Regions from separate parts of the Streptomyces sp. NPDC058864 genome, predicted to be linked through region 2. Evidence: riboswitches for the same ligand, from Rfam matches in the RefSeq annotation. Region 2 holds a riboswitch; the other holds the start of a gene.
What was found. A riboswitch is a leader RNA that binds a small molecule or an ion and turns the genes downstream of it on or off. The one in region 2 is predicted to bind cyclic di-AMP.
Positions count from the first base shown of each region.

Region 1: another riboswitch for cyclic di-AMP. It lies ahead of ACFW3D_RS03865 (C40 family peptidase); the one in region 2 lies ahead of ACFW3D_RS00295 (C40 family peptidase).

Region 1 covers NZ_JBHYMQ010000003.1:146,291-150,625, reverse strand. Annotated here, with positions in the region: gene ACFW3D_RS03875 (ATP-dependent Clp protease proteolytic subunit) at 18-659, shown strand; gene ACFW3D_RS03870 (hypothetical protein) at 666-971, shown strand; cyclic di-AMP (ydaO/yuaA leader) riboswitch at 1,323-1,479, shown strand; gene ACFW3D_RS03865 (C40 family peptidase) at 1,483-1,956, shown strand; gene ACFW3D_RS03860 (GNAT family N-acetyltransferase) at 2,046-2,690, shown strand; gene ACFW3D_RS03855 (ATP-binding protein) at 2,703-3,134, opposite strand; gene ACFW3D_RS03850 (helix-turn-helix domain-containing protein) at 3,423-4,274, shown strand; gene ACFW3D_RS03845 (DUF397 domain-containing protein) at 4,290-4,335, shown strand, end outside.
Region 2 covers NZ_JBHYMQ010000001.1:63,490-67,824, reverse strand. Annotated here, with positions in the region: gene pcrA (DNA helicase PcrA) at 1-1,753, opposite strand, end outside; cyclic di-AMP (ydaO/yuaA leader) riboswitch at 1,992-2,150, shown strand; gene ACFW3D_RS00295 (C40 family peptidase) at 2,159-3,307, shown strand; gene ACFW3D_RS00290 (hypothetical protein) at 3,336-3,689, opposite strand; gene ACFW3D_RS00285 (C40 family peptidase) at 4,029-4,335, shown strand, end outside.

The DNA of each region.
Region 1 (4,335 bases), on a different contig from region 2:
CCCACGGAGGTGCAGCGATGCTTCGACCGACCGCCCGCTACGTCCTGCCCGAGTTCACCGAGCGCACCAGCGAGGGCGTGCGCTCCATGGACCCGTACTCCAAGCTGCTCCAGGAGCGGATCGTCCTGCTCGGGACGCCCATCGACGACACCTCGGCCAACGACGTGATGGCGCAGCTGATCCACCTGGAGGCCGCCGCCCCGGAGCAGGACGTCTCGCTCTACATCAATTCCCCCGGCGGGTCCTTCACCGCGATGACCGCGATCTACGACACCATGCAGTTCGTCAGCTGCGACGTGTCGACGGTGTGCGTCGGCCAGGCGGCATCGGCGGCGGCCGTCCTGCTCGCCGCCGGAACGCCCGGCAAGCGACTGGCGACCCCCGGCTCGCGGGTGCTGATCCACCAGCCCTCGTTCGCGGAGGTGGTCCAGGGCACCACGGCCGACCTGGAGATCCAGGCCAGGGAACTGCTCCGCCGCCGGGATCAGTTGGAGGAGCTGCTGGTACGGCACTCCGGGCAGGAACCGGAGCGGATCCGGGCCGACATCGAACGGGACACCATTTTTGACGCCCCGTCGGCCGTCGCCTATGGCCTGGTGGACCGGCTGACGCTGAGCCGCAAGGACGGCGCCGGCCGCGCCCCGCGCGCCCTGCGGTGACCGGCCGTGGTGCCCGAACTGCCCCCGCTCCCGGCCCTGACGCGGGCCGAGGGCGAGCTCATCGACGCCTATCTGGAGGTCGTGGACCTGCTCGGCCGGATCAATCCGTCCCGCTCGCGGGACACCTACGGGGCGCTGCGCGCCGCACAGGCCCTGGTGGGGCGGGCAACCGACCTGCGTGACGCGCTGACGCTGATGCACATGCGCGGGGAGAGCGAGGTGCACACGGCGACGATGGAACGGGCACTGCGGGTGCTCGACGGCGAACGGCGCACCGGTCAGGTGACCTTGCCGTCACCGCGGCCTCGCTGACGGAGCGTCACGACACACTGGACCGTTCGGGCGGCGCGAACTCGAACCGAATGGACTCGCCCGATCGTTGTATCTGCCGTGGACGCCCGGATGACCCCGACTTGCGCGACATGGCCGCACACATACGGAATCTGACGCTCCGTCCCTGGTGTTCGACTCCTTTCGAGTCGTCAGTCCGGGGCTTGTGTCGTGGAGTCCACCCGAATAGGTGAGTCGTGAACAGACTCACATTCGACCGGTTGCGCTGGGAATCGGTCGCTTCGGTGGGTGATCATCCCTTCGACGACAAGCCCCCGTCATCCCGGCGGGGCGGTCCGCGCGGACGCCGAATCCTGCCGCCGCGCGGATGCCAGGTCGACGACGACGCATCGGCAGGAGCGGAGGACCCGAGCACGACGGGTCCGGCGCCGGTCGCCGGACCCTTGGGGTGAAGCCGCAGCCGCGGCCGGGCATCTTCGCCTGCCCGAACCCGACAGGTCATCCTTCGCAGGCGGACGACGAAGGGTTGCGCATGAGTGCGCCGACAGCCATGTCCGGGGTCCTGTGCCGGCTGGGGGCGGTCTCCGCCCTCACGGCGGCCGCCGTGGCCGGTCCCGCGGTACTGCCCGATCTCGCCCAGCAGGCCGAGGCGGCGACCGTCTCCGCCAAGGCACTGAAGATCGCGGCGTCCAAGAGGGGCGCCCTGTACCAGTACGGGGCCGCCGGTCCCGGCAGGTTCGACTGCTCCGGGCTCACCTTCTACTCCTTCAAGAAGGCGGGCAAGAAGCTCCCCCGCACCGCGGGCGCGCAGTACAACAGCGTCCGGCACATCCGGAAGTCCGCACGGACCCGTGGTGACCTGGTCTTCTTCCACTACGGGAGCAACGTCTACCACGTGGGGATGTACGCCGGACACGGGAAGATCTGGCACTCCCCCAAGCCCGGCGGGCGGGTGCGGCTGGAGAAGATCTGGAGCCGCAGCGTCTGGTACGGCCGGGTGAAGTGACCCCGGTCGCGGTGCCCGGGAGCCGGGGCTCCCGGGCACCGCGACCGGCACCGCGACCGGCACCGGGGACGTGCCGGTACCGTGCCGGTGTGTCCCTGGAACGCATCCTCGCCGACGCCGCCGGCGGCGTCTTCCCGCCCGCCGACGGCTCGGTGACGGTCGTGCCGCAGCCCGCGCCGCGCGACGCCGGGGTGATCGCCTTCACCGCCCACAGCGTGGTCTTCGCCGACGCCGACCCGGCGGCGGTGCGCGGGCTGCTGCCACCGGGCGATCTGTCGGCGCCGCTCAATCCGCCCTTCCTCACCGCGCTGTGCGCGCTGCTGGACCGCACGGTGAACAACGTGGACCTACTGACCGCCGCTCCGGCCCTCCCGGGGCCGCCACCGGCCGCCCTGGACCTGGCCCTGCGGGAGACCGCCGACCGGGGTCGTCCCCGGATCGCCCGGGCCCTGCGGCACCGGGACGCGGTACGGGCCTGGACGGTGCCCGGGGGCACGGTCCTGATCGGCAGGGGCGTGGCGGGTCGCTGGGAGGCGGCCGTGGAGGTCGACCCGGGAGCACGCGGCGCGGGCCTCGGCCGCCGGCTCGCGCTGGCGGCACGTCATCTCGTCCCCGGGGGCGCGACGGTGTGGGCCCAGATCGCCCCGGGCAACGCGGCGAGCGTGCGGGCGTTCACGGCGGCGGGCTTCGTTCCGATGGGCGCCGAGGCGCTGCTGCTCACCCGGGAGGACTGAGGACCACCGGGGTCACTCGACGGCGGCGGTGGCCCAGGGCAGGCTGATCCACACCGTCTTGCCGCCCTCCTCGGTGGGGGTGACGAGGAGGGTGCCACCCGCCTCCGCCGTGAGGTGACGGATGATCACCATGCCGCGGCCGTTGTCCTGCTGCACGGCTGCGGGCAGTCGCTGGGGCCAGCGGGGATGGCTGTCGGTGACCCCGATGCGCAGTTGCTCGTCCCGGTCGAGCTGGACGTCGAGGGTGAAGGTCGGAGACTGGCCGAGGGTGTGCAGCACCGCGTTGGTGGCGAGCTCGGAGACGATGAGCCGGACGGAGTCGGCGGGGTCCGAGTCCTCGGGCATGCCCCACTCCGCCAGTAGGTCGCTCACGTAGCGACGTACCGCGGGGACCGAGGCAGGGTCGCTCGGCAGGGTGACGGATGCTTCCTGGTGGTCTGCCATGGCGACGCTGTCCCTTTCCCGCCGTGACCAGGACGCCGGCGCCTGCCGCGCCCGTGGCCGTGCGCGCGACAGCCGAAGGCGCCGTGCCCCGCCTTACGCGTGGCACGTCCCCGTACGGCACTCACGCGCCAGAGTGTCACTCATCGTGCCCTTAATCGGGTGTCACCACAGCTATATGCATATATCTGTCGCCCAAAGCGGTGAACTCTGCTACGAGAGAACGTATTTGCGCGGCAGACTTCGCTCGGGGACCGGCGGGGGTGCCGGGAACCGGGAGGTGCACACACCATGCAGCAGGTGCCGGCGGTACGCCGCCGCAAGATCGGCTCGGAATTGCGCCGTCTGCGCGACACGGCGGGGCTCACGAGCGGTGAGGCCGCCCAGCGCCTGGGATGGCACCAGTCCAAGGTGAGCCGGATCGAGACCGGCCGCAGCGGGGTGCGCCCCGAGGACGTCACGGCGCTGCTGGACGTGTACGGGGTACGCGACCAGCGGCTGCGGGAGATGCTCGCCGCTCTGGCCGGTGAGGGCGACCGGCGCGGCTGGTGGCATGAGTTCCGGGAGGAACTCCCGTCCGCCTACCGGGACTTCATCTCCCTGGAGACCGACGCCTGCCGGGCGCGGACCCTGGAGACGACGGTGGTGCCGGGCCTGCTGCAGACCCCGGACTACGCCCGGGAACTGACCCGTTCCGTCCTCCCGCAGCTCGGTCCGCGGCAGATCGCGACCCTGGTGCAGGTGCGGATGGCCCGCCAGGCGGTGCTGCGCGCCGATCCCCCGCTGGAGCTGTGGGCGGTGCTGGACGAGGCGGTGCTGCGCCGGAGGGTGGGGGGTCCAGGAGTGATGGCGGCGCAATTGAGCCATCTTGTGGAGCTGGGTTCACTGCCTCATGTGCATCTGCAGGTGCTGCCTTTCTCGGCCGGTGGGCATATAGGCGTCACAGGGCCTTTCGTAATCTTCTCATTTCCGCGCATTGCTGATCTGGACGTGGTTGTTCTCGACCATTTGACGAGTAGTCTCTATCTGGATCAGCACGAGGACGTCAGGGCGTACGGTGCTGCCTTCAATCGGTTGCGCTCCCACGCCCTGTCGAGTGAGCAGTCGCTGTCCTTCATCTCCGGCATCGGCAAAGGCGCGTAAGGAGGCACACCCCCCATGTCCGACGCTCTGCCTCAGTACGTCTCCTCCAGTGCGTCCCTCT
Region 2 (4,335 bases):
CCGCCGCGAGTTCCTGGAGGTTCTCGATCCGGGTCTCGTCCTGCGGGTCGGTGGAGGCCTGGAGCTCGGCCAGGTAGCCCGTGCGCTCCAGCACGGCCTCCAGGACGGTGGCGGGGCCGGCGCCGGAGTCGACGACCGTGCGCAGCTCCTCCAGCAGCTCGTTGAAGCGCTTGACGGCGTTGACCGAGCGGGCGGCCATGCCGAAGGCCTCGTCGACCCGGCGCAGCGCCGCGGCGAAGGAGATCCGCTCGCGCGAGGCGAGGGCGTCGACCATGGCCTCGGCGCGCTCCCCGATGCCGCGCTTGGGCACGTTGAGGATGCGGCGCAGCGGGACGGTGTCCTCGGGGTTGGCGAGCACGCGCAGGTAGGCCAGGACGTCCCGGACCTCCTTGCGCTCGTAGAAGCGGACCCCGCCGACGACCTTGTAGGGCAGGCCGACGCGGATGAAGACCTCTTCGAAGACACGGGACTGCGCGTTGGTCCGGTAGAAGACCGCGACCTCGCCGGGGCGGGCGTCGCCCGCGTCGGTGAGCCGGTCGATCTCGTCGGCGATGAACTGCGCCTCGTCGTGCTCCTGGTCGGCGACGTAGCCGGTGATGACCGGGCCCTGGCCGGCCTCGGTCCACAGGTTCTTCGGCCGCCGGGAGGCGTTGCGCTCGATGACGGCGTTGGCGGCGGTCAGGATGTTCTGGGTGGAGCGGTAGTTCTGCTCCAGCAGGATGGTGCGGGCCTGCGGGTAGTCCTCCTCGAACTGGAGGATGTTGCGGATCGTGGCGCCGCGGAATGCGTAGATGCTCTGGTCGGCGTCGCCGACCACGCACAGCTCGGCGGGCCCCTCGCCGCCCTCCTCCGCGTCACCGGTCCCGACCAGCTCGCGCACCAGGGTGTACTGGGCGTGGTTGGTGTCCTGGTACTCGTCGACCAGGACGTGCCGGAAGCGGCGCCGGTAGTGCTCGGCGACGTCCGGGAAGGCCTGGAGCAGATTGACCGTGGTCATGATGATGTCGTCGAAGTCGAGCGCGTTGGCCTCGCGCAGCCGCGACTGGTACATCGCGTAGGCCTCGGCGAGCTTCTTCTCGAAGGGGTTCTCGGCCTGGTCGGCGAAGGTCTCCTCGTCGATGAGCTCGTTCTTGAGGTTGGAGACCTTGGCGCTGAAGGACTTCGGCGGGAACTGCTTGGGGTCCAGGTCCAGGTCGCGGCAGACCAGGGCCATCAGGCGCTTGGAGTCGGCCGCGTCGTAGATCGAGAAGCTGGAGGTGAAGCCGAGCCTCTTGGACTCCCGGCGCAGGATGCGGACGCACGCGCTGTGGAAGGTGGAGACCCACATCACATTGGCGCGCGGGCCGACCAGCTGCTCGACGCGCTCCTTCATCTCCCCGGCGGCCTTGTTGGTGAAGGTGATCGCCAGGATCTGGCCGGGGTGCACCTTGCGGGCGCCCAGCAGGTACGCGATGCGGTGGGTGAGCACCCGGGTCTTGCCGGAGCCGGCGCCGGCGACGATGAGCAGCGGGGAGCCGGTGTGCTCGACCGCGGCGCGCTGCTGCTCGTTGAGCCCCTCGAGCAGCGCGGCCGGGTCGACGGCCGGGCGGGGGGCGCCGTCCCGGTAGTACGCGTCCCGGTCGGCGGGCGCGTCGAAGCGCCCCTCGAAGAGGTCGTCGGGGACCGTGTCGGGCTCGTCCTCGGGAGGCGGCGGGGGCTCCTCCTCCCTCGGTTCGAGGCCGGCCAGGAAGCTGTCGTCAAAGAGGCTGCTCATCGCCTCCCGAGTCTAGGCCGTGGAACGGACAGCGTTGCGCCGCTTGCCCGAGCCCGCCGCCCCGGCCCGGTTCCAGCCCGTCACGACCGGACGGGACACGTCCATCCGCGGCCCCGAACGGTGAAGGTCACGAAATGATTGCGGACAAATCGAACACCAGGGTTCCCACGGACCCCCGCAGTTGACTACCGTGCCGGATCAGGCGGTCCGCTCCACGCGGCGGCGACCGTGCCGTCACGGGCCGCCTCCGCTGAGTCCGGCCACCGCCGGAGCCGGGGACCCAACGACCTTGGGGTGAATCGGCCCGTACGAGCGCAGCGCGCCCGCACGGACCGTAGGGCGGCCTTCCGAAGCCCGAACCCGACAGCTAACCCGGTAGGCGGTCCACGGAAGGAGCCGCCTGACTTGGCGACGCACCGCAAGCCGCGCCCGCGCGCGCTGACCGTCCCCGGCCCCCGGGCCGCGGTCGGACTCACGACCGCCGCACTGGCGACCGTCACCCTCTTCGGCGAGAGCGCGAGCGCGGCGCCCGCCTCACCCGACAAACCGTCCATCACCGAGGTGAAGGCCCAGGTCGACAAGCTCTACCACCAGGCCGAGGCCGCCACCGAGCGCTACAACGGCGCCAAGGAGCAGACCGAGCAGCAGCGGGCGCACGCCGACGCGCTGCTGGACCAGGTGGCCCGCAAGACCGAGACGCTCAACGCCGCCCGCCGCACCATCGGCGAGTACGCAGCGGCGCAGTACCGCGGCGGCGGCCTGGACGGGACGACGACCTTCCTGCTCACCTCCGACCCGCAGCAGTTCCTGGACCAGGCGCATCTGATGGACCGCCTGTCGGACCGCCAGGAGCACGCGCTCGAGACCTTCCGCTCCGAGCAGGCCGAGACGACGGTCAAGCGCTCCGAGGCCGTCGAGAGCCTGCAGAAGCTGACCGAGGCGCAGCAGCGGCTGAACGCGGAGAAGACCGCGGTCAAGCAGAAGCTCGCCGCGGCGCAGAAACTGCTGAACAGCCTCACCGCGCAGGAGAAGGCACGGCTGGCGGCGCTGGAGAAGAAGCGCCAGGAGGAGGCCGCCGCGAAGGCGGCCGAGATCGCCGCCAAGGAGAAGGCAGCGCAGGAGGCGGCCTCGTCGGGCTCGTCCACCGGCTCCACAGGCTCGACGGGGTCCTCGGGCACGACGACCCCGGCGTCCGGGACCTACGCCGCCAAGGCGGCCAAGGCGATCGAGTTCGCGCGGGCCCAGCTGGGCAAGCCGTACGTGTACGGCGCCACCGGCCCAAACTCCTACGACTGCTCGGGCCTGACCCAGGCCGCCTGGGGCGCGGCGGGCGTCTCGATCCCCCGCGTCACCTACGACCAGGTCGACTTCGGCACCCGTGTGAGCTCGGACCAGCTGCAACCCGGCGACCTGGTCTTCTTCTACTCGGACATCACCCACGTCGGTCTCTACATCGGCGGCGGCCAGATGATCCACGCGCCCCACACCGGGAGCGTGGTGAAGATCGCCCCGATCACGGAGATGCCGATCTACGGCTACGCCCGGATGGCCTGAGCCCCCGCCCGGCCGTCCGCGGCCGGGCTCAGGTCCACAGCACCGCGATGAAGATGTTGGCGGTGGTCAGCGCGCCGACGGTGCCGAAGGCCGCCGCCGGCAGCTTCTCCTCGTCCCGCTTGACGTAGACCAGGCCGAGGATCACCACCAGGACCGCGAGCTTCACGCCGATCTTGATGTTGTTCACCGGCTGGTCGTCGGCCTGGTTGAGGCCGACCAGCAGCGCGCCCGTGACCAGCATGGTCAGCGCGCCGTGCAGCATGCCCGGCACGAAGCGGGCCTCGCCGCGGCCCATGGCCTTCATCTGGGTGAGGAAGCCGCCCAGGAGGGCGGCGATGCCGATGATGTGCAGGCCGACGATCAGGTTGATGAGTACGTCCATGGCTCAGGACCCTAGCCAGAGCCATATCAGCGCCCGGCACCGAGGTCGCAGTCTTCCGGCAGATCGGTCATGTCCGGACCGGAAGTGACCAGGTCACCCGTCGAACAGCGGTCATCCGCGTACAGTCCGCGGCCGAATCGGACCAGTCCCGCACACTCCGGCGCCCCCTCGCGGCGTCCAGGTTTAGCGTCCTGCACCAGGTGGCCGATCCCCACTGCCGCGCGGACCCCGTCCCCGGCACGGCCGCCCCCGCCGAAGGTCCGGCGGTGGACGGCTCCCCGTCCGCCCGCCGCCGGACCGCCGGGGGGCGTACGGACAGCCCGGAAGGAGTGACGGCGCGTGGCGTCGCACAGCAGGCCCAAGCAGCGCGGTCCGGCAGGCACGACCGCGCGCGCCGCCCTCGGTCTCGCCCTGGCGGGCGCGGCCTCCGTGACGGTGTTCGGGGAGGCCGGGCACGCGGAGCCCCGGCTGACCACGGACGAGGCCAGGGCCCGGGTGGACCGGCTGTACGAGGAGGCCGAGCAGGCCACCGAGCGGTACAACGGCGCGAAGGAGAAGGCGGACACGGCCACCGGGCGGATCGAGCGCCTCCAGGACGAGCTCGCCCGCAGGACCGAGCGTCTCAACAGCACCCGCGACGGCCTCG